2 regions of the Desulfocurvibacter africanus subsp. africanus DSM 2603 genome follow, and region 1 is predicted to be linked to the other one. Evidence: riboswitches for the same ligand, from Rfam matches in the RefSeq annotation. Region 1 holds a riboswitch; the other holds the start of a gene.
What was found. A riboswitch is a leader RNA that binds a small molecule or an ion and turns the genes downstream of it on or off. The one in region 1 is predicted to bind cobalamin.
Positions count from the first base shown of each region.

Region 2: another riboswitch for cobalamin. It lies ahead of H585_RS22565 (radical SAM protein); the one in region 1 lies ahead of H585_RS0110270 (sirohydrochlorin cobaltochelatase).

Region 1 covers NZ_AULZ01000013.1:81,268-95,894, forward strand. Annotated here, with positions in the region: gene H585_RS0110255 (ABC transporter substrate-binding protein) at 1-249, opposite strand, end outside; gene H585_RS0110260 (ABC transporter ATP-binding protein) at 527-1,309, opposite strand; gene H585_RS0110265 (FecCD family ABC transporter permease) at 1,306-2,328, opposite strand; gene H585_RS0110270 (sirohydrochlorin cobaltochelatase) at 2,426-3,343, opposite strand; cobalamin riboswitch at 3,460-3,654, opposite strand; gene H585_RS0110275 (TrmH family RNA methyltransferase) at 3,728-4,318, shown strand; gene H585_RS0110280 (L-threonylcarbamoyladenylate synthase) at 4,492-5,112, shown strand; gene H585_RS0110285 (glycosyltransferase family 9 protein) at 5,632-6,558, opposite strand; gene H585_RS0110290 (NUDIX domain-containing protein) at 6,747-7,166, shown strand; gene glgA (glycogen synthase GlgA) at 7,217-8,701, shown strand; gene H585_RS0110300 (isoamylase early set domain-containing protein) at 8,883-9,191, shown strand; gene glgB (1,4-alpha-glucan branching protein GlgB) at 9,549-11,483, shown strand; gene pdxA (4-hydroxythreonine-4-phosphate dehydrogenase PdxA) at 11,788-12,798, shown strand; gene H585_RS21330 (glycosyltransferase) at 12,809-13,924, opposite strand; gene H585_RS0110320 (N-acetylneuraminate synthase family protein) at 13,936-14,627, opposite strand, start outside.
Region 2 covers NZ_AULZ01000017.1:94,796-109,422, reverse strand. Annotated here, with positions in the region: gene mnmE (tRNA uridine-5-carboxymethylaminomethyl(34) synthesis GTPase MnmE) at 1-349, shown strand, start outside; gene H585_RS0112805 (ATP-dependent helicase) at 349-2,541, shown strand; gene H585_RS23415 (hypothetical protein) at 2,590-2,931, opposite strand; gene H585_RS0112795 (aldo/keto reductase) at 2,918-3,994, opposite strand; gene H585_RS0112785 (response regulator) at 4,198-4,593, opposite strand; gene H585_RS0112780 (hypothetical protein) at 4,754-4,960, opposite strand; gene corA (magnesium/cobalt transporter CorA) at 4,987-6,051, opposite strand; gene H585_RS0112770 (FxsA family protein) at 6,149-6,544, shown strand; gene H585_RS0112765 (putative bifunctional diguanylate cyclase/phosphodiesterase) at 6,636-8,690, shown strand; gene H585_RS22570 (tetratricopeptide repeat protein) at 9,005-10,240, shown strand; gene H585_RS0112750 (rubrerythrin family protein) at 10,429-10,923, opposite strand; gene H585_RS0112745 (Fur family transcriptional regulator) at 11,016-11,489, opposite strand; cobalamin riboswitch at 12,163-12,342, shown strand; gene H585_RS22565 (radical SAM protein) at 12,359-13,165, shown strand; gene H585_RS0112735 (ribonucleoside triphosphate reductase) at 13,059-14,627, shown strand, end outside.

The DNA of each region.
Region 1 (14,627 bases):
CAACTCCATGTTGGGGCGCATGTGCGTGCCAATGGAAGGCCTGGCCAGGGCTTCGGTCGGCCAGTTATCCACATTGGTGCGGGCCACGAGGCGTTCGCCCAAGCCCATGGCCGAAACAATCTCGCCCAGGCCGCTATATAGCGGGATCACTCGCCGCGCCGGCGCTGCCAGCTCCACCCGCTGCCCCAGGTCGTCCACGATGACCGGCCCAGCCCAAGCCGCCGGTGCCGTCAGCAGTACAATGGCCAAGATTAAAGCGAAGAGAATATGCCTCCGGCGGCTGGGGGAGTAACGACTCCCCCAGACCCCCCGATGTGTGGGAGCTGCTTTTCCGCCGAAACGGCGAAAAAGCCGCTCCCACGGGGTGGGGATCAAAACCGTGTGTGCAATCCAGCCCCGAGCCGGTCTGATGCCAGCGGTTCCTCCGCTGGCATCAGACCGGCGAGAAACGTGGGGTCCAGGGGGATCATCCCCCTGGCGGGTGGGGTGCGGGGAGGGCAGCGCCCTCCCTGCATTCTCTTCCCTCTTACTCACCGGGCACCAGGTGCGCCTGGGGCGCGCCGGTGACGGGGTGTGGGGCGACAACGATATTGGTGTCATACAGTTCCCGCAGCAGTTCCGGGCGAAAGACCTCGTGCGTTGGTCCCTCGGCCAGCACGCCGCCGTTTTTCAGCAGGATCAGCCGGTCGCAGTAGAGCGCGGCCAAATTCAGGTCGTGGATGGCCGCCAATACGGTCAGTCCTTGGCGCGCCCTGGCCTTGAGCAGGTCCATGGCCTCCACGGCACGCGCCATGTCCAGGCCGGCCGTGGCCTCGTCCAGAAGCATGAGCGCGGAGCCCTGGGCCAGGGCGCGGGCCAGCAGCACGCGGCGGAATTCACCGCCCGAGAGCTGATCGGCTGGGCGTTGCTCGAAATTTAAAGTCGCGGTCTGAGCCATGGCCGCCAGGGCTGCCTCGCGGTCTTCGGGTCCGTACGTGCCCAGAAAGGACAGGTACGGATAGCGGCCCATGAGCACCACGGACAAACAGGCCAGGGCCTGCGGCGGCTCGGCGGACTGGGGCACGCTGCACACGAGGCGTGCGCGTTGCCTGGATTTCAGGCCGGCCGCGTTGTGGCCGTCGATCTCCAGGCAGCCGTTGTGCAGGGGCAGCACTCCGGCCATGGTCAGCAGCAGCGTGGATTTGCCGCTGCCGTTGGGGCCGAGCAGGCCCGTGACCAATCCCCGATGCACGTGCAGGTCGATGTTGTGCAGCACTGTCCGGCCGCCGGGGCCGGGATAGCCGCATGTGGCGTTCTCCAGGCGGATCATTGCCGCCACTCTTTTGCCCGGCGGCGCAGGAGCAGGGCGAAGAACGGCCCGCCCAGGAGCGCCGTGACCACGCCCACGGGCAGTTCGGCCCCGCCGTGCAGCACGCTGCGCGCCAGGGTGTCGGCCCAGATCAGGGCCAATGCCCCGGCCAGGGCCGAGAAGGCCAGCAGCGGCCGGTGCTCGCCGCCCACGAGCAGGCGCACTACATGCGGCACTACCAGCCCGGCGAAGCCGATAACCCCGGCCACGGAAACCGAGGCTGCGGTGATGAGGCTGGCGGCGGTGAGCAGCAGCGTGCGCGTGCGGGCCGCGTCAACGCCGAGTTGACGAGCCTGGACCTCGCCCAGGGACAGAATGTCCAGTTCGCGGGAGCGCAGGGCGATGAGCGCCGCGCCCAGCAAGAAATAGGGCAGAAACAGGATTAAATGGATCCAGCCGCGCCCTTGGAAGCTGCCCATGATCCAGAACACGATGCTCGTGACCGATTCCTCGTCCAGGGCCTTGAGCAGGGCGATGAGCGCCGAGAGGAAGGTGGAGACCACGATGCCGGCCAGCACCAGGGTTTCGCGGCGCAGCGTCCCGCCCGAACGGCCCAGGAGGATGACGATGGCCAGCGCAGCCAGGCCGCCGGCCAGTCCGGCCAGGGGCAGCAGGCCCATGTCCGAGAAGAAGGGCATGCCCATGAGCGGCAGCCCGGCCGACAGGCCGAGGAAGATGGCCGTGGATGCACCGAAAGCCGCGCCCGTGCTCACGCCCACGGTGAACGGGTCGGCCAGGGGATTTTGCAGGATGCCCTGGAACACCGCGCCGGACACGGCCAGGCCTGCGCCCACGGCAGCGGCCAGCAGCGTGCGGCTGAGGCGCAGGTCCACGACCACCACGCGCGTGGTCTCATCCGTCAGGGGCACGGAACGGAACAGGTCCAACAGAGCCTGCGCCGCCTGGGAAAAGCCGATGTCCAGCGGCCCCACGGCGCAGGCCGCGGGAATGGACAGGACCAACGCCAGGGCCAGGCCCATGAAGGCTCCCCAGCGAAGCGAGAGCCTGGCCCTGGGCGTTGTAAGCGTTTGGCCGCGCAATGTTGGTTTTGCGGCTGAAGCGTCCATGTTCAGTCTGTTATCCATTATCCTTGGGTTCGTCGCGCAGAGCTTTCAGGCTGAGGCCAAGCTGGTCGACCCAGATGTCCACCACGGCGGGGTCCTCGGCCAGACCGCGCATGACGGGCTGGCAAGCGATGCCCTTGGCCTTGAGTTGCGATTTCCAGGAATCCGGCTCGTTGCCGGCGATGTCGTTGCGGGCATGGTCGCCGGCCACGGTCAGGAATGGCACGAGGTAGGCCTTGGCGATCTTGCGCTTGGCGAGGTCGGCCAGGACATCCTGCATGGACGGAGAGCTTTCTATGGTGCCCACGAAGGCGCGCTCCGACTCCTGCTGCAGGTAGTACTGCATGGCCGGGTAGAAGGCCGAGGCCAGATGGTGGGTGCCGTGGCCCACGAGCACCAGGGCCTCGCGGTTGCCAAGGCCGGGCACGGAAGCCAGCACGGCCTTGGCCAGGGCTTGCATGGCCTCGGGACCGGACAGCAGCGGCGGACCGAGCACGATGCGCTCGAAGCTCTTGGGCATGGAGCCGAAGGCCGCGACGATGGCGGTCAGGTCGTTGAACTCCTGCCCGGGGATGACGTGCAGCGACTGCACGGCCACGTGGGTGAAACCGTCGTCGAGCATGCGGCCCAGAGCTCCGGCGGGCGAGGCGTTGCGCAGGCCTTCCTCCGTGGCGACCTTGTGGCGGATCTGGCGGGACGTGTAGGCCCAGCGCAATTCAACGCCTGGGTAGGCGGCCTTGACCTTGGATTCGATGGTTGCATAGGCCTTGCGCGCCTCGGGCACGCTGGTGCCGAAGGTCACGAGCAGGATGCCGATTTTGGGTTCGACATTGGTCTTGCCATGGGCCTGGGCTGGATCGGCCTGGAGGCCGAGGAGCAGGGCCAGGAGGCAGATGGATAGGAATGCTGAGAGACGTTGATGGATGCGCATGGGTCCTCCTTCGATGAGGAGGGGGCGTGAGATGGAAAAGACCCTGTGCCGCCAAATGCGGAAGGGCCTTCGCATGTGCGGACCTCGGCAAAGCCCCCGTTGCCGTTGATCCCTTTACCTTGGGCCGTTTCGCGGTTGGTCTTCTGGCTCGCCCCACCTTGGGCCGCCTTCCCGCCCGCAGGCAGTGGCATGGTTGACCCAAGGCATGATCGTGGAGGTCAGGTGATCAGGGCTTACAGCGGCGGGACCGCTCCGGACTCGCACCGGATTCCCAATTAAGCGCATGGCGCGCCGCGAATAAGTTCCGGCTATACTGCCTCAGTCTTAACCGGTCAAGGCGCGGCATCGCTTGCCTTTTGCCGTGCGCGTCTCTAAAAGGCCTCCATGCGCTACTGCATAACCGACGAAAGATTGGCCCGCATCCGCCAGGTGCTGGCCAGGCGGCAGAAGGGATTGACGCTGGTCATCGACAATGTGCACGACCCGCACAACGTCTCGGCCATATTGCGCAGCTGCGACGCCTTCGGCGTGCCGAGCGTGCACCTGTATTACACCACGAGCGCCTTCCCAGTCCTGGGCCAGAAGTCTTCGGCCTCGGCGCGTAAGTGGGTCATGCGCACGCGCCACTCCGATGCGACCTCGATGTACAGGGGGCTCAAGGACCAGAACTTCCAGGTCCTGGCCACGGGCTTCAGCGAGCGGGCCAAGCCGCTTACGGCCTGGGACTTGAGCGCGCCGACGGCGGTCATCCTGGGCAACGAGCACAACGGAGCGAGCCCCGAGCTCGCGCAGGTGGCCGACGGCGAAATCTATATTCCCATGATGGGCATGGTGCAGAGTCTGAACGTCTCTGTGGCCGCGGCGATCATCCTGTACGAGGCCTGGCGTCAGCGCTGGGCCAAGGGCATGTACGACAAGGCCAGCCTGAGCCCCGAGGAGCTTGCGCTCCTGGAAAAGGATTGGGTCAGCCGCTAGGCTTGTTTACCCGAGCCCATGCCCACGGGGCAGTTGGCCAAGGTTTCGAGGCCTGGCATTCCCGCCGGAACTCATGGACCGGAAATCATCGTGCACGGACAGTCCGGCTGGCGAAAGTCCGGGCGAACGCAAAGCCTGCCTCGGGCATGTCTCCGGCGATCCAGGAACAACGCATGACCAGCTTTCACGCAGCGATTGAAGCCATCAAGCGGGGCGGAGTGGTGATCTATCCCACCGAGACCTTGTACGGGCTGGGGGGCAGCGCCTTCCTGCCCGAGGCTGCCGCGCGCGTGTGCCGGCTCAAGGGCCGGCCCGAGGGCAAACCACTGCCGCTGGTGGTGGGCTCGCGGGAGCAGGTCGGCCTGGTCACTGAACTGGAGGACTCCGACTTCGCGCGTCTGGCGGACCTCTTCTGGCCCGGCCCCTTGTCCATCATCGTGCCGGCGCGCCGGGACCTGGCTCCGCAGGTGAAGGATGCAGAAGGGCTGACCTCCCTGCGCTGGACCGCCCATGCCACGGCCGCGGCTCTTTGTTTGGAGTCGGGCGCGCCGCTCATCGCCACCAGCGCCAACCTGAGTGGCCGGCCGGCGGCTGCCAGGCCGGAGGATCTTGATCCGGCCTTGCTGGCGGAGGTGGATGCCGCCGTGCTTGAGCACCCCTGGCCTTCGGGCGGGGCGGCTTCCACGGTGGTGCGCCTGCTGGGATGCTGCCGGTTGGAGGTCTTGCGTATCGGGGCAGTGCCCGAGCAGGCCCTGGAGCAGGCAGGCTTCCGGCTGCGCGGGCCAGGCGAGTAAAAAGAATTGTACCGGCTCGAAGCCCTGGTTCGGACTTTGCGCTTTTGGGGTTTAAATATTTGAACCAATCTGGCCGGAATATCTGGCCGTTCCGGGCATAGTATCGATCAAAAGGGTCACTGATTCAGCCTACTACGCAGAAACCAACCTGCGGTACGAAGTTTGGCCCGCGAGTTGCTAGAAGGGAATCAGTCATCCTTCCTTTTTTTGCGGAAGCCGGCTCCATGGGGATGGTCCCCATGGAGCCGGTTTCATTTTTAGGGACCTGCAATCGGTCAATGCCCCTATCTCTGGCTGGATCTCCGGTAAGACTGGCGGCGTTTCCGCCAGCCGCCTCTCCAAAGGACAGGCCCTCTGGTCCAAGGGTCGGCAGCATTCTCATTCCCACAAGCCTCTAAAGCATTTTGCATTTCAGACGCTCCCTTCGGCGTTGACGGCGGAATTACATTCCGCCTACGCCTGCGGGGCGACAAGCCATGCCGACGCATGGCTTGCAGAGCATTTCAAAAGCAAAATGCTCTAAAGAGAATCCTCCACGGCGTGCATGACCATATCCACGCTGATCGCCCGCAGGCAGATGGGGTCCTGGCAGCGCAGGTCGTGGGTCGTCAGGGTGCACGGACGGCAGGGGGCCAGATCGGACGGTGCGGCCAGGGCCGTGATGCCCTCGGGAGCCCACATGGTGCGCGAGGTCGGCCCGAACACGGCCACGCCAGGCACGCCGAGCCTGCCTGCCAGGTGCATGGGGCCGCAGTCGTTGCCGATCGCCACTCGGGTCGAGAGCAGCAAATCTTGCAGATGAAGCGGGTCTTCAAGCCGCACGGAGGGTTTGCCGTCCGTATCGAGACCCCGCTCGACTTCGGCCGGGCCGAGCACGAACAAGGGGGATAAGCCCAGCTCTTCCAGCCTGTGAGCCAGTTCAAGAAATTTGACCAGCGGCCATTGCTTTAGCCTGTGTCCGGCTCCGGAAAAGAGCAGGGCCAGGCGTTTCGCTCCCGGTCCATCCCAGGCGGGCAAGGCCTGCCGCCAGCCATTTTTCCAGCCTTCCGCCCGGCGTATTCCCTTTCCTTCCAATTGCAGGCTATAGCTTTGGCAAACGGAGACGGTTGCTGCTTGCACGTCGACCGAGCGCAGGCCTTGCAGATACCAGAGCCTTTCGTCCTGCATCGGCGCGGTAGCTGCCAGGCCGAACCAGGCGACAAGGCTGCGCTCCAGGGCCGCTGGCCATGGTCCGCCCGGATGCAGGGATTCCACGGCGGCGGCGAGAGGGGCTGGGCAAGGCTGGATACCGAGCGGCGCAAGCCAGGGCAGCCGATCGGATCGGCCATGCCAGTACGCCGGCTGATGCGGCAGGCCCAGGCGGAGTTGCCGCAGGGCGGGCCAAGCCAGGAAAAAATCTCCGAGCGCTCCGCGATGAACGATTATGATGTTGTCATGCTTATGCATTTATCCTAATGAGGTAGCGTAATGTTTTATGTGAAGGTTGAGCGATGCCATGTGGATGGTAACGGCGCAAGGCATGCGCGAATATGGCTGTGCGCACCGCGCTGCCGACGGTGGTTGGCTGAAAAAGTTTAGGATCGGCTTGAAACGAGGTCAAGCCGCGCCAGATTGGTGCGGTAGGAGAGTATTTCATGTCTTATCGTAATCCGACACCCACGGTGGACATCATAATCATGATCCCTGGTCGCGGCGTGGTCCTGGTCAAGCGCCGCAACGAACCGCATGGATGGGCGCTGCCGGGGGGCTTCATCGACTATGGCGAAACCGCGGAGCAGGCGGCCGTGCGCGAAGCCAGGGAAGAAACCGGCCTGCGCGTTGAGCTGACGGGCCTTTTCGGCGTCTACTCCGACCCGGCGAGGGATCCCAGGCTGCACACCATCTCCACCGTGTTCACCGCCGTTGCCGTCGATCCGACGGAGCTCAAGGCCGGGGATGACGCGGCAGGCGTCGAGGTATTCGCGCCGGGCAAATGGCCCGAGCCCATGGTCTTCGATCACGCCAGGATCCTCGACGACTACCTGCAAACGCTACGGCGGCTGGCCATTCGATGATCCGTACCTCAAGCAAGGATTGCAACGCCCGCAAGGGATTGTGAGGTTACATGGCCACGGCAACCCAGGTGCTCTTTGTCACCTCGGAGATATACCCATTCTCAAAGACCGGCGGCCTGGCCGACGTGCTCGGCTCCCTGCCGCTGGCCATTCGCGACCGGGGCATTCCCGCGGCCGTCATTACGCCGTTCTACGGCCGGCTGCGCACCGGCAACTATCAGCTCCGCCTGGTTTCGGACGACTGCCCCGTGGGTTATCCGTGGCCGTCCACCACGGCCGAGATCTACCAAGCCGACTATGAGGGCGTGCCGGTCTACTTCGTCTCCCGGGGCGAGTATTTCGACCGTCGCTACTATTACAACACTCATGCCGGCGACTACTTCGACAACTGCGAGCGCTTCAACTTCTTCTGCCGTGCCGCCTTGTCGTGGATTCGCCGCCAGGGCGAGGCGCCCAAGATCATCCACTGCAACGACTGGCAGAGCGGACTGGTGCCGGCTTACCTGGAATTCATGCGCCGCAACGATCCGTACTGGCGCGAGACCCGCACGGTCATGACCATTCACAACCTGGCCTTCCAGGGTCGCTTCTCCTCGCGTCTGTTCTGGGAGTCCGGCCTGCCCCACGAGGCCTGGCACATGGACGGCGTGGAGTATTACGGCGACTTTTCGCTGCTCAAGGCCGGCATCGCCTACTCGGACATGATCACCACGGTTTCGCCCAGCTATGCCCGCGAGATCCTGGGCTGCGACTTCGGCTGCGGGCTGGAGGGCATCCTGAGCGCCCGTTCGTATCGGTTGCGCGGCATCCTTAACGGAGCGGACTATGGCGTGTGGGACCCGCGCGACGACAAGTTCCTGCCTTGCGCATACGGACACGAGGAGTTGAGCGGCAAGCACCGCTGCAAGCAGATGCTCCTGCGCGAGTTTTGCCTCTCAGACATGCTCGAGGACAGGCCTCTTTTGGGCTTCATCGGCCGTCTGCGCGACCAGAAAGGCATCGACCTGCTCATCGAGATCATGTCGCGGATCATGGACATGGGCGTTGGCGTTATCGTCCTGGGCGAGGGCGACCTGAGCTACGAGGCCCGGCTTTTGGAGCTCATGGAGGAATACCCCGGACGGCTCGCGGTGCAGGTCGGCTACACCGAGGACTTGGCGCACCGCATCCAGGCCGGCGCGGACATTTTCCTAATGCCCTCGCGTTACGAACCTTGCGGCCTGACCCAGATGTACGCCCTGCGCTATGGCACTCCGCCCGTTGCCACGGCCGTGGGCGGCTTGCGCGACACGATCGTGCCCCATCCCGATCCACGGTCCACGGGCTTCACCTTCGAGCGATCCGAGCCCGGGCAATTCCTGGAAGCCATCCAGCGGGCAGTGAGCCTGTTTCAGGATCAGGGGCAATGGCAAGCCATGGTCATGCGGGCCATGCAGGAGAATTTCACCTGGGACAAGGCTGCGGAGAAGTACCTGGAGGTCTACCGGGAAGCGGGAGCACGTGTGCAGCCCGATCCGACTTTGATCCAGGCCTGATCTTGATCTGATGCGCCCCGGTGTCTGCCTGACCTGCGACGCTTGCGTACCTGTGACAAAGTTCGTATATGATTGATTATAGATATAGACGCTCTCCGGCGCGGAACCACCGCACCGACGCGTAAGTTGCGCAACGCCCATGACGCCGTCCCTGGAGTCGGCGGGAATTCGGAGACATCACATGGCACTGAAGAAAAAATATTTGAAGACAAAACCCCTGTGCAAGGTAAGCTTCTCCCTGCCCAAGGAGGTGACGAACGGTGTCGACACGGTGCAACTCGTGGGCGACTTCAATGACTGGGACCGTTCCGCCACACCCATGAAGCGCTCCAAGGCCGGCGAGTACAGTGTGACCATCGATCTCGAAGCCGGCAGGGATTACCAGTATCGCTATCTGCTCGGCGAGAGCGACTGGCGCAACGACCCGGCGGCTGACAGGTATGAGTACAACGCCTTCGCAGGCAGCGAGAATTCCGTGGTTTCGGTTTAGAGCATTTTGCTTTTGAAAATGCTCTGCAAGCCATGCGTCGGCATGGCTTGTCGCCCCGCAGGCGTAGGCGGAATGTAATTCCGCCGTCAACGCCGAAGGGAGCGTCTGAAATACAAAATGCTTTAGAAGACCGCTGCAAAACGAGTAGGTGGGCAGGAAGGCCTGTTTTGGGTGAGCGCAAAGCAACCCTGGGCAGAGCGGGTCAGCTTGCTCAAACATTGCCAAGTTTATAATGCAGGGCGGGCTTCTTTAGCTTTCGATTGTGGGATACTAAAACATTGCGCCAGGACGAATCCGCGATCGGGCCTGGTTTCTTCATATTGCGCGCGGTCAGAAGAAAAGCGCAGGCACTAATCCATGCAGTATTGCAGCACGGAACCGGCATACATCCCGCCTTTCGACCTGTATCTTTTCGGCCGCGGCGAGCATTGGGACATATACCGCCTTCTTGGTGCGCATCCCGCCGGGGGAAGCGAGGCCGAAGCCAGCGAGCAAGGCTATCCCAAGGGCTGGAGTTTCGCGGTCTGGGCGCCCAACGCGCGCGCGGTTAGCGTGGTCGGCGACTTCAACTGCTGGCAGCCCGGTGTATCGCCTCTGTACCCGGTGGCCGACTCGGGCATCTGGGCGGGAGTCATCGCCGGCCTGAACAAAGGCGCTTTCTACAAACTCGCAGTGGAACAGGCCTGCGGCGGCGTCGTTTTCAAGACAGACCCTTACGCCTTATACGCCGAGCGCCGGCCGGGCAACGCGGCTATCCTCTGGCACCTGGACGAATATGTTTGGGGCGACGGCGAGTGGATGGCCCGCCGCCGCGAGCAAGGATTGCCCTTCAACAGGCCAGTGAGCATCTACGAGGTCCACGCCGGCTCCTGGCGCGTAAACGGCGGCGGCTACGGCAACTTCCTGACCTACCGCGAACTGGCCGACAAGCTCATCCCCTACGTGCGCGACCTGGGTTTCACGCATATCGAGTTCATGCCCCTGGCCGAGCATCCCCTGGACCAGTCCTGGGGCTACCAGACCAGCCACTATTTCGCGCCCACTTCGCGCTACGGCACGCCCGAGGATCTGCGCTACTTCGTGGACCAATGCCACCAGGCCGGCATCGGCGTCATCCTCGACTGGGTGCCGGGCCATTTCCCCAAGGACGAATGGTGCCTGGGCCGCTTCGACGGCACGGCCCTTTTCGAACATGAAGATTGGCGACGGGGCGAGCACCCGGACTGGGGCACCTACATCTTCAATTACGGTCGCCACGAGGTGCGCAACTTCCTCTTCGCCAATGCGCTCTACTGGCTCAAGGAGTTTCACTTCGACGGCCTGCGCATCGATGCCGTGGCCTCCATGCTCTACCTGGACTACTCGCGACAGGAAGGCGAGTGGCTGCCCAACGAACAGGGCGGCAAGGAGAACCTCGAAGCCATCGGCTTCCTGCGTGAGCTGAACCGCGTGGTGCACGAGCACTACCCCGGCGCCATCATGGTCGCCGAGGAGTCCACGGCTTGGCCGGGCGTCTCCCGTCCACTCTATACCGGCGGCCTGGGCTTCACTTTCAAGTGGAATATGGGCTGGATGCACGACAGCCTGGAATATATCTCCAAGGAGCCGATTCACCGCGCTCATCATCACAATAACCTGACCTTCTCCATGCTCTATGCCTTCTCGGAAAACTTCGTGCTGCCCATCTCCCATGACGAGGTGGTGCACGGCAAAAAGGCCCTGCTGGCCAAGATGCCTGGCGACTACTGGCAGCAGTTCGCCAATCAGCGAGCCTTTTTCGCCTACCAGTGGGCCCACCCTGGCAAGAAGCTCCTGTTCATGGGTGCGGAGTTCGGCCAATGGAACGAGTGGAGCAGCGAGCGCCAGCTCGAATGGGAGGTCACGGGCTATCCGCCCCACCAGGGGCTCATGGCCCTGGTGCGTGACCTGAATGCGCTTTTGCGCGCCGAGCCGGCCATGCATGAGGCCGACCACGACTGGCCCGGTTTCGAGTGGGTGGATTTCGCGGACTACGAGAATTCGGTCATCAGCTTCCTGCGCAAGGACAGCCGGGGCGAACCCATTTTGTGGGTCTTCAACTTCACGCCGGTGGTGCGTGGGGGTTACCGCATCGGCTGCCCCATGGCCGGCTGGTGGCGCGAAATACTCAATACCGACGCAGCCTGCTACGGCGGTTCCAATGTCGGCAACGGAGGCGGAGCCATGGCGCTGGACGTGCGCCGCGAACCTTGGCCCGCCACTCTGGAGCTGGTCCTGCCGCCCTTGGCTGCCGTGGCCTTCAAGCCTGCCTGATAAAGCGTGAAGAGAAGCGCGGCCTGGTTTGGTGGCGCTTCTCTTCACGGCTTGTGTCCGCAAGACAGGGCTTTTCTGGTTCCGATCCGCTTAAGGCAGATTGCTTATAAGACGCCCGCTCCGGCGTTGACGGCGCAAGTAAATTGCGCCTACGCCTACGCGGCGGCAAGCCATGCCGACGCATGGCTTGCAGAGCATTCTCAAAAGCAAAATGCTCTAAGAAATCAATAAGATTATCCGCGTCAGTCCTGATGTGGGCGTGCATGGTGTCGCCCTGTCCGGCTGCGGAAACGAAGGTATTTAAATGGTGAAACCCCTGCTCGTAACGCTCGGCGATCCCGGAGGCCTGGGCCCGGAGCTGGCCTGTCGCCTTTTCGCGCAACAGCCGCCCCTGAACAGGCCCGTCGTGCTCATCGGTCAGGAGTCCTCCCTGGCGGATATGGCCCGGCGTTTCGCTCCGGATTTGAGTTGGGAGCGTCTGGACGAGAGCGTCACGAGGCATAATGAAAACGCGGCTAATGCGTCCGAATATAACCTTGCGCCTGGGCTCTATCTCCTAGAGCCTGAGGGTGTCGGGGACATCAGCGTTCCGCTGGGCCGAGGCTCTGCCGAAGGCGGCCTCGTCGCGGGCCACAGCCTGGATCTGGCCTGCGACCTGCTGCTCTCCGGATGGTCGGGAATCCTGGTGACCTGTCCGCTCAACAAGGCCATGTTGCAGGACGCGGGCTTCGACTTTCCCGGTCACACCGAATTCCTGGCACGTCGGGCCGGGCTTGGGCCGGACGAGGTCACCATGCACCTGTGCGGACCCAAGCTGCGCGTGAGCCTGGTCACCACGCACCCGCCGCTCAAGGATGTGCCTGGGCTCATAACGCGCGAGAGCGTACTGCGCGCCCTGCGCCATACGTGCGATTTTACGCGACGGCTCGGCCTTTCCGCACCGGTTGCCGTGTGCGGCCTCAATCCGCATGCCGGCGAGTGGGGCCACATCGGCCGCGAGGAGATCGACACCATCACCCCGGCCATCGAGGAGGCCAAAGCGCAAGGCTTTGCCGCGGAGGGCCCATTCCCTGCCGACACGGTTTTCCATCGGGCCGTGCGCGGCGATTTCTCGGCAGTGCTGGCCATGTACCACGACCAAGGCCTGGGGCCGCTCAAGCTGATACACTTCGGCGAGGCGGTCAACGTGACGCTGGGCCTGCCCTTTGTGCGCACCTCCGTGGACCACGGCACAGGCTACGACATCGCCGGCCAGGGCATCGCGGACCTCGGCAGCCTGCGTGCGGCCATAGAACTGGCGGAGCGGCTGGGTTGAACGGGACGGTTCAGCTGGAGAAGTAGCGCTTGCGTCGGCTCTGGTAGAGCAGTTCAGGCAGCACGGCGGCCTTGAAGCCCGCCCCGGGCGAGTCGAGGGAGAAGGCGCGTTGGCGGGTGATCAGATCGGGATTCTGGGCCAAGCGGTTGTAGACGTGGGTGTACTGCACTGCCAGGAGATCGTCTCGCCAGTAGGTTTCGACCCAGGTGCGCGCGGCCTTGCCCAAAGCCACGGTTTCGGCCGGATGCTCCACGAGATAGTGCAGCACCTCCACGGCGTCTTCCAGGCGCACATTGAGGAACGGGCTTTCCGCTGCGCCCGATATCTCACGCAGAACGAAGTCGGTGCGTGCGTCCAGGTAGCAAAGCACCGGCTTGCCCAGGCAGACGCCTTCCAATCCCGAAAGATGAAAGCTGCCGTTGACCAGGTCGTCGAGGATGATGCGCGCATGGCGCTTGATGTGCAGCACCTCGCTCAGAGGCATGCCGTTGACCGTGCGGGCCGAGCAGCCCGTCAGCTCCATTACTCGGTCCATGACGGCCATGGTTTCGGGCGCGCCCTTGGTGTTCCAGCGGTCTTCCCAGGCGCTGGTAAGCTTGGACGGCGCAAAGGCGATGTCCAACGTGGGCTCGCCGTCGCGCTCCGGCACGAGCGGGGAGTATTCGAGCTGATTGTGGGGCAGGATGTTGGGCACCACCCGCGCCTTGGGATAGAAGCGCTCGGGGTATTGGGAGATGACCAGGGTAGGCGCTTCGTCGAAGGCGACGATCTCCTCGGGCCGCTTGCCCATGTGCTTGGCGACGATCTGAGGCGTGGAATGGTACTGGCGGACGAAGAGCGCGCCCTTGCGCCGCAGGTCGCGGAAATCTATGGGCGCGAAATCGCGGCTGTCCAGATCGAGGTAGTTGTGCAGGTGGATGATGTCCGCCTTGCGCGCGACCTCAATGGCTTCTTCCTGCTGCTCGGAGAAGATGATGTCGTACTCGAACCAGCCATGCTCGGTTCTGGGGTCGTAGCGCTTAAGGTCAATCAGCCGGACATCGTGCACTGTATGCTTCTGGAGCGTGGAAGCCAGCCTATGGGGCGCGCCGGCCAGGGAATTCTTGGAGAAATGCACGATGTTCATAGTGCATTCCACTAGCCTGTCAGCATATTCCAGGCAAGCATTTCATCCTGCCGCACGGCAACTAGCAGTTTTTTGCCCATGATGCGCTCAAGCTCCAGGGGAGAGATGCCGTCCCGAGGATCGCCGGCGCTCTTGGCCAGAAAATCTTCCGCGCCCAGGCGGTGGTTGGCCGGAAGGTCGCGCGCAGCCACGAGGCTCTTGCGCAGCTTGGCGGCCGCATTGCGCTCGCCGGCAAAGACCTGCTTTTCACCCACCAGCCGGGCCTTCTCCACGTCACGCACCATGCTCGCCAGGCTGGCGAACTCGGCGGGCTCCAGGGATGCCTGGTGGTCCGTGCCGGGTAGTCGCCTGTCCAGCGTGAAATGGCGTTCGATCACGCAAGCGCCCAATGCCGCGGCGGCCACGGATGGCCCCAGGCCCAGTTCGTGTCCCGAGTAACCCACGGGCAGGCCATAACGTCGGCGAATGAGCTCCATGACCGGCAGGGATACTTCCTCGGGTGGGCAGGGATAGGTGCTGTTGCAGTGCAAGAGGATGATCTGTTCGTGAAAACGCGTGGCATTGGCTACGGCCGCGTCGATCTCCGCCAGCACGCTCATGCCGGTGGAGATGATGAGGGGGAGCTGGAGCGCTGCTGCCTGGCGGATAAGCGGAAGGTTGATCACGTCCGCCGAGCATATCTTGAGCAGGCCCACGCCGATTC
Region 2 (14,627 bases), on a different contig from region 1:
CCCCCCGGCCGCCGGAGGCATTCTTCCTCTTCCCGCCTTGCCCGTGTCGGCGCGTACGGGCGCGGGCATCGAGGCGCTGACGGCGACCTTGCGGCGCAGGCTGGCCGAAGCCGCTGGCGGCGAGCCGCAGGCCGGCGAGCTGGCCCCCAACGTGCGGCAGGCTCAGGCCATGTGCCAGGCTCTGGACGAGCTTGAGGCCCTGGCTCTCGACATCGAGGCCGCTGTGCCCTACGATCTGTTGAGCGTGCGGCTGGAGACTGCCTGCATGCGCCTTGGCGAAATCACCGGCGAGATAGCTCCCCAGGATGTGCTGAACGCCGTCTTCGACACCTTCTGCATCGGAAAGTAATGCCAATCGACTTCACGCGGGAATTGAATCCGGCCCAGTGCGAGGCCGTGCAGGCTCTTGAGGGGCCGGTGCTGGTCATCGCCGGCGCCGGCAGCGGCAAAACGCGCACCATCGTCTATCGTCTGGCCCACTTGGTGGAGCAGGGCGTGCAGCCCGAATCCATCCTGCTGCTGACCTTCACGCGCAAGGCCGCCCAGGAAATGCTGGCGCGAGCCTCGCTGCTGCTTGACCATGGGCTGACCGGGGTCAGCGGCGGCACGTTCCATTCCTTCGCCTACGCCCAGCTCAGGCGGCATGCGCAGCTTTTCGATCTGAAGAGCGGCTTCACGGTCATGGACCGCGCCGACGCACTGGATGTCCTCGGCCAGGCCAAGGACTCCCTGGGCCTCGGGCGCACCGAGCGCTCCTTCCCCAAGAAGGAGACCATCCTGGAGCTGATCGGCAAGTCGCGCAACAAGGAGACGGATCTGGAGAGCGTGCTGCAGCAGGAGTCCTTCCACCTGATGCCCTACCTGGAAATCCTGGGCAACATGGCCAAGGGCTACCAGGCCATCAAGCAGCGCCACGGGCTCCTGGATTATGATGATTTGCTGTTCGTCTTCGAGCGGCTGCTGACGGAGCGGGAGGATGTGCGCGAGCGGCTGCGCGAGCGTTTCCGCTACATCATGGTGGACGAGTACCAGGACACGAACAAGGTCCAGGCCCGGCTGGTCAAGCTCATGGCCGGCCTACAGGGCAACGTCATGGCCGTGGGCGACGACGCCCAGTCGATCTACGCCTTCCGCGGCGCCAGCGTGGCCAACATCCTGCGCTTCCCCAAGGAGTACCCGGGAGCTTTGGTCATACGGCTGGAGCAGAACTACCGCTCCACGCAGCCCATCCTGGACCTGGCCAACGAGGTGCTGCGCCACGCGGCCCACAAGTTCGACAAGCATCTGTTCACCGAGCGCGAGGACGGCCCCAAGCCGATGCTCGTGCGCACCCTGAGCGACGCCACCCAGCACCAGATCGCCATGTCGCTCATCGCCGATTTGCAGAAGAAGTACGCCCTGCACGAGATAGCAGTGCTCTTCCGCGCCGGCTACCAGTCCTATGGGCTGGAGGTGCAGCTCAGCAAGCTGGGCATCCGCTTCCAGAAGTATGGGGGCATCCGTTTTTCCGAGGCCGCGCATATCAAGGACGCCCTGGCCTACCTGCGCCTGGTGGTCAATCCTTCGGATCTGCCTGCGTGGCAGCGCGTATTCAAGCATGTCAAAGGCGTGGGGCCCAAGACCGCCCAAGGCCTGTTCGAGGCGGTCATCTCCGGCAACGAGGCCCACGTGGCCAAGACGCGCAAACGCTTCCCCGAGTTGACCGAGCTGTTCGGGCTGCTGGACGGCCTGCGCGCCAGACGGCCCGCTCCCCTGGCAGCGCTTGACGAGGTCATGGCCTGGTACGGGCCTATCCTCATCCGCGACTACCCGGATGATTATCCCAGGCGGCAGCAAGGCCTGGAACAGCTGGCGCGCATCGCAGCCAACTACCCTGACTTGGAGGCCTTCCTGGGCGACCTGACCCTGGAGAATCCCGAGGACAACAGCCGCGAAGCGGCTCACGACGCGTTGGTGCTGTCCACCATCCACTCGGCCAAGGGTCTGGAGTGGAAGGCCGTGCTCATGCTGGATTTGGTGGAGGACCGCTTCCCTTCGCGCAAGGCCATGCAGCGGCCAGAGGATTTGGACGAGGAGCGCCGGCTCATGTACGTGGCTTGCACGCGGGCCAAGGATTTTCTGGCCCTGTTCGTGCCCGAGACGGTCTATATGCGCGGTCTGGAGCGCAGCGAGCCGACCCGGCCCAGCCCCTTCGTGCTGGAGATGGAGCCGTCCAGCTATGAGGAGTGGCGGGAGAACTTCTCGGGCGGCTTGGCCCGCGCCGGGGGCGGAGCGCCCATGGGCCGTAGACAGGCTCTGGACCAGGCCTTCGGGCGGCCGTCCGGTTCCGTCCGCTCAGCTGCGCCGGAATTCGCCGCTGGCGGCGATGCGCAGGCGAACAGCAACGGCATCCGCAACACCAAGCTCGGCTTCTGCACGCACCGCGTCTACGGCCGGGGCAAGATCATCGCCGAGGCCGCGCCCGGGAAATACCGCATCAATTTTCCCGGTTTCGGCATCAAGACCATCCTGGCCGAATACCTGACCCTCGAAGACGCCTGATCCAGAAGGCAAGCCTTGCGCCCCGACCGGGGCGCACATTCCCTATTGTCAGCAGCCGGGCTGCCCCGGATGGCCGCAGCAGGCCTGGCGCTTGCTGAAACGCAGCGAGAAGTTGCGCGCGATGAGCCGCAGCTTCTCGCGCAGCGGCATGGGCTGGCGCAGATTGTCCAGAGTGGCCTTGAGAGTCGGGCGTTGCGTGGAGCACATGTCGTTTCTCCCGGCTTGCGGCCGCTTGCGCCAGTTATCCGCACCACCTGGGCGGCCAGCGCACAAGTTGCGCAGGTCCAGGGGGTCGCCTTGTTTCAGATAGGGGCTCTGGCGGGTGGTGTTCGGGAAGGAACGAGCCGCTCTGGCAGGCAACGCCCTTCCCGATTCTTCATACTCCGACATTGCCTAGCCATTCCTGGTGCTTGGCCGTGCCGTCGAACTCGAAAGTGGTCTTGAACGGCTCGTAACGGCCGCTCATGGCCACCTGTTGCGTGCGGGACAGAAGTTCGGCGAGCTGCTCCCGGCTCATGGGCTTGAAGCTCCTGGCCGCCTGCAAGGCCTGTTGCAGGATTTCCATGCTCTCGATACCCGTGATGACCGTGGATGTGGGCAGGCTCATGGCGTAGTGCAGGCATTCCGTGGCCGAGGCTGTTTTGGTCTTGAGAATGTAGGCCTGGGCCAAGGGCTTCATGCCCAAAGGGGCGATGCCGTTGCGCACGAGCAGCGGCAGCACTTCATGCTGGAAGCTGCGGAAGTGCGCGTCCAGGACGTTGAGCGGCATCTGCACCGCGTCGAAGCGCACCCCGCGCTCGGCGGCCATTTCCAGCATGCGCCGGTGCACGAAGGGGTCCTTGTGGCCGGTGAAGCCGATGTAGCGGACCTTGCCGGCTTTCTGGAACTCCAGCAGCGCCTCCATGGCTCCGCCCTCGGAGAAAACAAGATCCGGGTCGTGCGGGCGGATGACCTCGTGCACCTGCATGAGGTCGATGCGGTCCGTGCGCAGGCGGCGCAGGGATTCCTCCATCTGGCTGGCGGCTGTCTTTCTGTCGCGGCCGTCGAACTTGGTCATGAGGAAGACCCTATCGCGATAGCCGTCCTGCAGGGCCTTGCCCATGAGTTCTTCGCTGCGGCCGTCATGGTAGTCCCAGCAGTTGTCCATGAAGGTGATGCCGTTGTCGATGGCCGCGCGCATGAGGCGGATGCTGTCCTGATCGTCCTTGATGCGCCCGATGTGGTGGCCGCCGAGACCGAGGAGCGAGATGAGTTCGTCCTTGTCGCCGAAGCGGCGATAGACCATGTCGCCCTTGCGGACGGTCTGGGGTGGTGCGCTTGGCGAGTCCGCTCCGGAACCAAGGTTGGGATTGGAACCGGCGGCCGGCCCCGCGCCGAAAGCGCTCGAGGCCGCCAAGCCCGCGGCCATTCCCGTGGCAGATAGGGTCAGGAAGTCACGTCGGTTGATGGCCATGCTGCCTCCCACCTGCTTTTACGCCGGTTTACGGCTGGTTGCGCCAGGCATGCGCCGGGCCATGGACCAGCCTACCCCCTTGGACAGGAAACGGGAACCCTGGAGGGGCGACTAAAGGCGGAATTGGTGAAGAGAGGTTTGCCAGACGTGGAGGCTAGGTCCGCTCGCCTGCCGGGCAAGCGGCCTTGGTGGAGCGAGTCGACTCAGGCCAGGCCGAAACGATGCAGCTCCTCGGCCACGCGCTCGCGGGTCACGGGCTTGTTGAGGTAGGCCACGGCCTCGCCACGGAAAAAGGCTCGCGTCACATGGCGCTGGTCCTCGGACGCGCTGACCACGATGGCCTTGACCCGCTGCTGGGGCGCCAGCTTCAGGGCGTTCTCCAGGGCGCGGATTTTTTCCAGGGTCTGGTGGCCGTCCATGCGGGGCATCATGAGATCGACGAAAAGCACGTCATAGGGCTGGTGTTTGGACAGGGCTCGCTCGAAGGCTCGCAGACCCTTGCGGCCGTCCTCGGCCAGGTCGGCTTGGCCGAATTCGGCCAGGGTTTCCCGCATGTACAGGGCGCTGACCGGATCGTCCTCGATTATGAGTATACGCATGATCCCTCAAGGGGTTGGTTTCCTGGCATCTTGTCATCCAGCGTAATCGCAGGATGGAGGCCGTGCGGCACGCCCGATCCTCCCCGGCGGGAAGCCGGGTGCGCCGCCAGTTTTTGGATGTATGCCAGGAATAACCCCCTGAGGGGTGATGTCAACCCGCTTACTCTTCTTTGCTGCGTCTCTCACGCAGCACGGCCATGACCTGCACGGGCGCGCCAGCCAGGCCGCAGTAGCCCAGGCCTTCCTGCCCCTCGCCGGCCGGGCGCCACATCATGCACATGGCCGCCTGACAGAACTTGAGCTTGTCGTCGTGGGTCTTGAGCAGGGGACAGTACTTGAACTTGGCCTCGGATTCCTTGAGCAGCATGCTTTCCTCCGCGGTGGGGTTGACCTTTAGAACCAGTCCTTGCGCTTGAAGTACAGGATCATGCCTCCGGCCACCAGCGCCATGAGCGCCAAGGCGGCATAGTAGCCGTAGCGCCAGCCCAGCTCGGGCATGTGCGCGAAGTTCATGCCGTACAGGCCGGTAATGAAGGTCAGCGGGATGAAGATGGTAGCCACGGTGGTCAGCACCTTCATGACCTCGTTGGTGCGCATGGTCACGGAGGACATGGTGATCTCGATCATGTCCGTCAACGCTTGGCGGAAGGCCTCCAGCGTCTCGACGGCCTGCATGCCCTGATCGTATATGTCGCGCACGAAGACGAGGTTTTCCTCGCGTATGAAGGTCGGGTCGGGCTTGCGCAGGATGGAGACGACTTCGCGCAGGGGCCACAGGGAGCGGCTCATGGCCAGCACGGCTCGGCGCAGGCGGTATATGCCGGCCAGATCGGCGCGCAGGCTTTCCTCGATGAGCTGCTCCTCCATGTCCTCGATCTCGTCGCCCAGCCGGGTCAGGGCCAGGAACGTGTGGTCGATGGCCGTATCCACGAGCATGAGAAAGAGGTAGTCGGCTTCCAACCGATGCGCCTTGCTCCTGCCTTTGACCAGCCGCTGCAAGATAGGCTCGAACAGGCCGTTCTCGCCCTCGGAGAAGGAAAGCACGTAGTTATCGCCCAGGACGAGGCTGACCTGCTCCTCTCTTACTTCGCCCTTGCCGGTCGGGCCGGGCTCGTAGCTCAGGGACTTGAGCACGATGAACAGGCAATCCTCGTGTTCCTCGATCTTGGAGCGCTGGCCCGTGTTGAGCACATCCTCCAGGAGCATGGGCGACAAGGAGAACGCCTCGCCCACGCGTTTGACCAGGCCCTCGTCGTGCAGTCCGCGCATGCGCATCCAGATCACACCGCCGGCAGGCAAGGGCGGGCACACGTCCGTGGCGTCGAGCACCGTGGCCTTGCCCTCGCTGTAGTGCACCAACTCGGCTCTGGGACGGAAGGTCTTTTGCGGCCCTATGTACCGCATGGTGCCGGGCGGCAGGCCGACCGTGCTTTCTCTGTCCTTACTCTCCTCGACCATGCTTTCTCCTTCTGCCGCAAGCGCCGATTCCGCTTGACCAGGGTTCCCAGGCCCGATACGTGCCAAAGGGATACATTATTGCCCAAGGAATGCCGACATGCTGTTCAGGCTTATTATTCTCTTCGCCGCCATCCCGCTCTTGGAATTGTACCTGCTCCTGGCCGTGGGCCAGCGCTTGGGGCCGGTCTGGACCATTGCGCTGGTGTTGGCCACCGCGGCCCTGGGAGCCTACCTGAGTAAATCGCAGGGACTCAGGACCATTGAGCGCATGCGCGAGAACATGAGCCGGGGCGTGGCGCCCGCGGGCGAGCTGGTCAGCGGCGCGCTCATCCTTCTGGCCGGTGTGCTCCTGCTCACGCCGGGTTTCTTGACCGATGCGGTCGGATTCTGTCTGTTGATCCCTCCATTGCGGCAACGCATCATCCGCTTGGTGCAACGCAAACTCGTGGAGCGCACCACCCGCACGTATATTGACATCGACCACCATTCCTGATTCCAATCCAGGGCAAACGCCACTTCGCACATGACGCAGCGGCACGCCGACTACCGGGCTTGGCGCGTGTTGATGCTGTCGGATTTTACACATGGACGAGACAATACAAGAGCATATTCATTTGCGCGAGGCCCTCATCGCCCTGGCCGACGCCCATTTCACGTGTAGCTTGGATGCGGACGGAAATCTTGGGCCAATCGAGGACGGCGCGTTCTTGAGCCGCTTCCTGGGGCGGGAAGGGCCACACGCCGAGGGTGTGAATCTTGACCAGCTCGTGCCCGAAGGGGACGCGGGCATCCTGCAAGGCCTGCTCGGCAGGTTGGCGGCCGACGGCCAAGCGCGTGACACGGTCCACCTCGTGTCCCGCGATGGCTTGTGCGTGGCCTTCACGCTCGTCCTGCTGCGCGAGAACGGCAATGTGGTCGGAGTCCTCCGCCGCCGCGCTGATGACGAAACGTGTATGCGCGCGGCTGAACACGAGCGGCTGGTGGCCGACGAGGTCTATCGGAACGCCATCGAGGGCATCACCGTCACCGACTCTCACGCGCGCATCCTCTTCGTGAACCCCGCCTTCAGCAAGATAACGGGCTACACTGCCGAGGAGGCCTTGGGCCAGACTCCGAGCATCCTCAAGTCGCATCTGCACGACCATGCCTTCTACAAGGCCATGTGGCAGGCGCTGATCAACCACGGGCAGTGGGAAGGCGAGATCTGGAACCGGCGCAAGAACGGCGAGGTCTATCCCGAATGGCTGTCCATCAGCTCGGTGCGCGACGGCCAGGGCAAGCTCCAGCGCTATGTGGCCGTGTTCCACGACATCACCGAGATCAAGGCCAGCCAGGAGAAGGTCAGGCACCAGGCTCATCACGATGTGCTCACGGGCCTGCCCAACCGCCTGCTGCTCAAGGATCGCCTCGCCACGTCCCTGACGCACATGGCCCGCTCGGGGCAGAAAGTGGCCCTTCTGTTCATGGACGTGGACAATTTCAAGCACATCAACGACAGCCTGGGCCATCCGCTGGGCGACCTGCTGCTGCAGGCCGTGGCCGCGCGGCTCAAGGAGGTCATGCGCGACGATGACACGGTGGCTCGCCTGGGCGGCGACGAGTTCGTGATCCTTGTCGAGGCCCTGGAGAGCGAGAACCTGGCCATCGCCACGGCCATGCGCCTGCTGGAGGCTTTTCGCGTCCCATTCCACATCAAGGGTCACGCGCTGACGGTCACGCCTTCCGTGGGCATCGCCCTGTATCCCGACGACGGCGATGACGCCGAGACGCTCATCAAGAACGCGGACATGGCCATGTACCGGGCCAAGGAGAAGGGCCGCAACACTTTCCAGCTCTATACTTCGGCCCTCAACGAGCGCGCCGTGCGGCGCATGACCATGGAAGGCGAGCTGCGCAAGGCCCTGGAGCGCGGCGATATCCAGCCCTGGTTCCAGCCGCGCGTGGGCCTGCGAAACGGCTCGGTGGTGGGCTCCGAGGCTCTGGCGCGCTGGATCAAGCCCGACGGCACGGTCATCTCTCCCGGCGAGTTCATTCCCCTGGCCGAGGAGACCGGCCTCATCCTGCCGCTGGGTGAGCAGATCCTGGAACAGGCCTGTCGCCGAGTCAGGGCTTTTCAGGATGCGGGTTTTCCGGAACAGTACGTGTCCGTGAACCTATCCCCGCGCCAGTTTCGCCAGAAGGATCTGGTAGGCATGGTGGAGCGCGTGCTGCAGCGCACTGGCTTCGACAGCCGCCTGTTGGAGCTGGAGATCACGGAAAGCTCCCTCGTGCAGGACATTGACCAGACCATGGCCACGCTGCGGCGGCTCCGGGAAATGGGCCTGGCCGTGGCCATCGACGACTTCGGCACCGGCTACTCGTCCCTGGCCTACCTCAAGCACTTCCCCCTGGGCGCGCTCAAGATCGACCAGTCCTTCATCCGCGGCATCCCCACGGACCCGAGCGACATCGCCATCACCACGACCATCATTTCCATGGCCCAGAGCCTGAACCTCAAGGTCATCGCCGAAGGCGTGGAAACCCTCCAGCAGCTTAACTTCATCCTGGGCCTGCGCTGCGACGAGTACCAGGGCTACTACTTCAGCAAGCCCCTGCCGCCGGAAGCTTATCTGGAGCTGCTCAGGCAGCGGAAATTATAGCTGATAAAGAAAGAAGCCGGCCCTCACATTTTCGAATCTTCCCCGCCATAGTCACATCATGGGCCTATCTGCTACGGCAAGGCTATTCATAATAAACGCTGACAACTTCAGTGTATACTTTCGATCGCCCCGATTCAGCTCATCCGCAATCAGAAGTACATATTAAAGGAGGTGTATCTCGACATCAGAAGGCACTTTGGATGCCTATGCAGAACCATAATGATGCACATAACAATTTATTATAATAGTCATTGCTGCCAAGACTAGTTTAAATAAGTTTAGGAGCTTTTCATGGGTTAGATAAAGGTAGATTAGTGCAATTTGGTGTCAATGAGTTTGATGTCGGCTGGGTGAGAGGTGATATGCGGATTTGTACACTTGCGTTATTATTATTACTCGTGCTGGGCACGCACTCCACCGCTGCCATATTTGAGGAAGACATATGCCTACAGGCAGAAAAAGAACTATATTCCGGTCGTGGAATTCATCTTTTTACTGAATGTTTAAAAGTTCCAGAGTTGAACAAGTTAGAAATGGCGTATGCATATTATTGCCGTGGTCTTGCCTACGCGTATGTCAGAGAATATTACAAATCTATTGTAAATTTTGATATGTCTATAATTATAAACCCATATTCATCATTGGTGTATAGTGATCGGGGAAATTCATATTTTGAGATTGGCGAAAGCGAGCAGGCTATAGCTGATTGGAATAAGGCAATCTTCCTTGATCCTGGCAATCCACATCCATACGTAAGCATCGGCCATTACCACTATGTTAAAAAAGAATATGTTCATGCAATTGAGATGTTTAATACAGCAATAAAATATAATCCAAAATATGCATTAGCATATAACAATCGCGGGCTTGCTTATCATGAGCTTGGTGAATACCTAAAGGCTATTGCTGACTATAATGAAGCAATTCTTATTGATCCCATGCTTGCTTGGGCGTATAGCAATAGGGGTGGCACATATAGTAAAATAGAAAAATACCAGCAGGCCCTCTCAGACTACAGTAAAGCCATCAAGATCAACCCAAGGCTGGGTAGAACATATAATAATCGCGGATTGACCCATGCAAGAATGGGCCAGCACCAGCAAGCGCTCACCGACTTTAGTAAAGCAGTTGAGCTCGAATCCGACAATAGCGAAGTGTATTACAACCGGGGTTTGACCTATGACATCCTAGGCAATCATCAGAAAGCTATTCAGGATTATATAATGGCGATCCGTATCGATCCTAAGTTGTCAAAAGCTCACAATAACTTGGCTTTCACTTATGCAACAGCAAATCCTCCTCAGTTGCGTAATATGGAGGAAGCCTTGAGCCATGCCGTTATCGCTGTGCAGTTAACCCTCGGTGAGGATTGCGCTTCCTTGGACACGCTGGCTAGTGTGTACGCCATGACAGGTCTATTCGACATGGCCGTGGAAGTCGGGCAACAAGCTGTTAATTTGGCCCATCGAAATGGCAATATCAAGGAAGCCGTGAGGCTTGAGCAAAGCCTGGAGCTGTACAAGAGCGGCATAACCCCTTCTGGATTATAGAATCAGTCTATAGTTGCCGCTATGTCTCAAATTAGCTTCTGTCGTCGGATGCAGCGCCCTAGTTGCCCGTGCAACGGATGACTCTGGCGATACCATAAGTCTTGCTTAAAGCTGCTAAGCTTGCCAACAGAAAAGGCCCGCCGTGAAGCGGGCCTTTCCGGTGTAAGGGAGGCGAGGGGAGGAAATATCTAATCGACCTTGAAGAAGGCCTTCTTGGCCGCCTGGCAGACGGGACACTTCTCGGGCGCTTCGTCTTCCACGGTGTGTCCGCACACGGAGCAGACCCAGTAGTCCGTTTCCTTGTTGCTGCCCAGGTTTTCCAGGGCCTTCTGGTACAGGTCGGCGTGGGTCTTCTCCACGGTGTTGGCGAACTCGAAGGAGCGCAGGGCGGCCTTGTTGCCTTCGGCCTTGGCCGTCTCGATCATGCCGGGATACATGCTCTTGAACTCGTGGGTCTCGCCGGCCACGGCGTCCTTGAGGTTCTCGGCCGTGGTCTTCACGGCGCCCAGCACGCGCAGGTGGGCGTGGGCGTGCACGGTCTCGGCCTCGGCCGCGGCGCGGAACAGCTTGGCCACCTGCGGATGGCCTTCCTTGTCGGCCTGCTTGGCGTAGGCGAGATACTTGCGGTTGGCCTGGGACTCACCGGCAAAGGCTTCCATCAGGTTCTCTTCGGTCTTGGACATGATGATCTCCTTATGGTCACGGGATGACTGCGTGACGTGTGTTGTTTGCAGTAATTAAGAATCAAACCTAACTCGTAAGGAGTATTTATCGATTAGTCCGCAGATACGCAAGCGTTTTCTTTCGCATCTTCTTCCCGGCCAGCAGTGCAGGCCTGGCATACACCTTCCACAACCAGATGCACTACGCTCGGCTGGCCCCACTCGCTCACGCACCGGGGCAGGTCCATGGCCTCGTACTCCGGCCATGAGAAATCCGTTACCACGCCGCAGACCGTACAGGCCATATGTTGATGCGGCCGCACAGCCTGGTCGTAGCGCGCCTCGCCTGAAGCGCAGCGCACCCGGCAGACCAGGCCGCAACGCTCGAAGGCGGCCAGGGTGCGGTAGACCGTATCCAGGGACAGGCTGGGCATGCGCTCGCGGATACGCCCGTGCAGCGCCTCCACCGTGGGGTGATCCCGCGCGGCCAGGATCTCGCGGAACACCTCCATCCGCTGGGGCGTCTGCTTGAGCCCGGCTTCGCGGCAGGCTCGACCGAACAGGTCGCGCTCCTCGGTCATGTGCATATTCTTCTCCTTATACGGCCGCTGCGCGTGCGCTGCTAAAATTCTTCAAGCTTGCATGCGCCGCAAGAGGCGGACCTCTGCTTCGCGGGGCCGGCTGCTTGATCGGCTCTTCGGCATCCCGACTCGTTCTTAGCTAGTATAGAATAGCAGTGGCAAGGGAAAAGGCAAGCCTGTTCGGAAGAAGGTTAATAACTTCTGGATCAGCCCGAGGTTGGCTGGAGCCGCGAGACCACTTCCGCATGACACTTTTGTGAGCTGCTCGCAGGCAGTGCCAATGGCCGGCCATGCGCGGGAAGGCTGGCCAAGCGGATCAGGAGCATTAGGCGCATTGGACGCTGAGTTTGGTAAGTCAGCCTCGGTTTCGATGAGCGACTATTCCACGTGTAATGGACAGAACAAAAATGCAAAACATGTCGGAATGCATATGTGAAGTGTGCATGAATGCAGTTGTTTCGCATTGATGTGCAGAAATTTAATGTATTTCGTGCGCTTGTTGCATTTACGCACATCCGGGCCGGAAGTCGGCTTGGAGGGTTGACGGTTAAAAAGGCCTGTCGATGCTGGAATAGCATGGTGTGGATGATTTTTTCCGTCCAGATACTATACAAATCTTTTTGGTGGAGGTAGATTGGCCTCCGACCATGAATGTCGCCCCCGCCTCGAGCCTGGGGGCGGATTTGTGAATACCTCGGGTGGCCCGCGAGGGCCTTGTACGGGAATCCGGTGCGAATCCGGAGCGGTCCCGCCGCTGTAAGCCCGCGAAGATGATCGGTCATGGAGCCACTGGAGCGCGACTCCGGGAAGGCGACCGATTTGGGCGAGCCAGAAGACCTGCCCGAGGCCAACCTCAACCTGCGGCCGGCACGCGGATGCCGGTCAGGGAGCGCGGCTTTGCGCCGCTCATAATACTTATGGAAAAAGACAAGAACGCCTGGGGCAACCTGCGCGGGCTTACGCCCTTGAGCCTTTGCGACTGGCCGGGGCGCGCCAGTTGCGTCCTGTTCATGGGTGGATGCAACCTGCGCTGCCCAACCTGCCACAACGCTGGTCTGGCTTGGCGGCCCGAGCGCCATCCAGTGCTGTTCGGCCCGGATGTGCGCGGCTTTCTTAAAAAGCGCGCGGCCTGGCTGGACGGCATCGTGGTCACGGGCGGCGAGCCCATGGCCGACCCGGGCCTGCTGCCCTTCCTGGACGACCTGCGGGCTTACGGCCTGCCCGTCAAGGTGGACACCAACGGCATGCGTCCCGACGTGCTGCTCGAAATCCTCAATCGCGGCCTGGCCCAGGCCTTTTCCGTGGACGTGAAGGGCCCCTTCGAGCTGTATCCGCAACTCACGGGCGACGCGGTTTCGGCCGCCACGTCCAAGGCCCTGCTCTCGTCCATTTTCGGGCTGGCCGAGCAGCATCCCGAAGCCTTCATGTTCCGCCTTACCCATGTTCCGCTGCTCACAGAAACCGACGTGGAGACCGCGCGCGGCTACCTGCCGGCCGGCTTCAACCTGACTATTCAGAACTACATCGCTCCGGGGGGAACGTATGCCGCTACAGATTCGCAAGAGGGACGGACGACTGGAAACGTGGTCCACGGACCGCATCGGCGAAGCCATTCTCAAAGCCCTCAAGGCCAGCGGCATCAAGGACCCCATCCTGTCCAAGAGGCTCGCCTGCAAGGTTGAGAAGAAACTCGAAGGCCTGGACGTTGCCGAGCAGGAACAGATTCAGGATACCGTGGAACTGGTGCTCATGGAGAACCGGCTCTACGACGTGGCCAAGAAGTACGTCCTGTACCGCGAGAAGCGCCGCGAGCTGCGCGCGCACAAGCAGGCCTACCTGGACATCACGGAGACCATCGACCAGTATCTGACCAAGGCTGACTGGCGGGTGAACGAGAACGCCAACATGACCCACTCCTTCCAGGGGCTCATGCTGCACCTCTCGGGCACCATACAGGCCCGCTACGCCCTGGAGAAATATCCCGAGGAGATCCGCGCCGCCCACGAGCACGGCTACTTCCACATCCACGATCTGTCCTTTGGTCTGGCCGGCTATTGCGCCGGTTGGTCCCTGCGCGATCTGCTCATCGAGGGCTTCAACCTCGAGGGTCGCTCCTGCGCCGGGCCCGCGCGCCACTTCGATTCCATCCTGGGCCAGATGGTCAATTTCCTGGGCACGCTGCAGAACGAGTGGGCCGGCGCTCAGGCCTTCAACAACGTGGATACCTATCTTGCGCCCTTCATCCGCCACGACAACCTGAACTACGACGACGTGCTCCAGATGATGCAGAAGTTCGTGTTCAACCTGAACACGACCTCGCGCTGGGGCGGCCAGAGCCCGTTCACCAACCTGACCTTCGACCTCAAGTGCCCGAACCACATCGCCAACGAGGCCGTCATCATCGGCGGCAAGCTCCAGGACTCGACCTACGGCGAGTACGAGCAAGAGATGCAGTGGATCAACAAGGCCTTCCTGGAGGTCATGCTGGCGGGCGACTACCATAAGCGCATCTTCTCCTTCCCCATCCCGACCTACAACATCACCTCCGACTTTCCCTGGGAAACGGAGATCGGCGAGCTGCTGCTGCAGATGACCGCCAAGTACGGCGCGCCCTATTTCCAGAACTTCATCAACTCGGACATCAAGCCCGAGGACGTGCGCTCCATGTGCTGCCGCCTGCAGATGGACCTGCGCGAACTGCGCAACAAGGTCGGCGGACTGTTCGGCGCGGGCGACCTGACCGGCTCCATCGGCGTGGTCACGCTCAACCTGCCCAAGCTGGCCTACCTGTCCGAAGGCGAGGAGGATTTCCTCGACCAGGTGGAGCAGTACGCCGAGATGGCCAAGGACTCCCTGGAGTTCAAGCGCAAGATGGTCAACGAGAACCTGGAGCGGGGCATGTTCCCCTGGACCAGGCGCTACCTGAAGAACGGCTTCAAGGCGCACTTCTCGACCATCGGTCTGGTGGGCGGCCACGAGGCCTGCCTGAACCTGCTGGGCAAGGGCATCGAAACCCCGGCCGGCATCCGCCTCATGCAGCGCACCTTGAACCACCTGCGCAAGGTCACCAGCCGTTTCCAGGAAGAGACCGGCAACCTGTACAACCTGGAAGCCACGCCCGCCGAAGGCACCAGCTACCGGCTG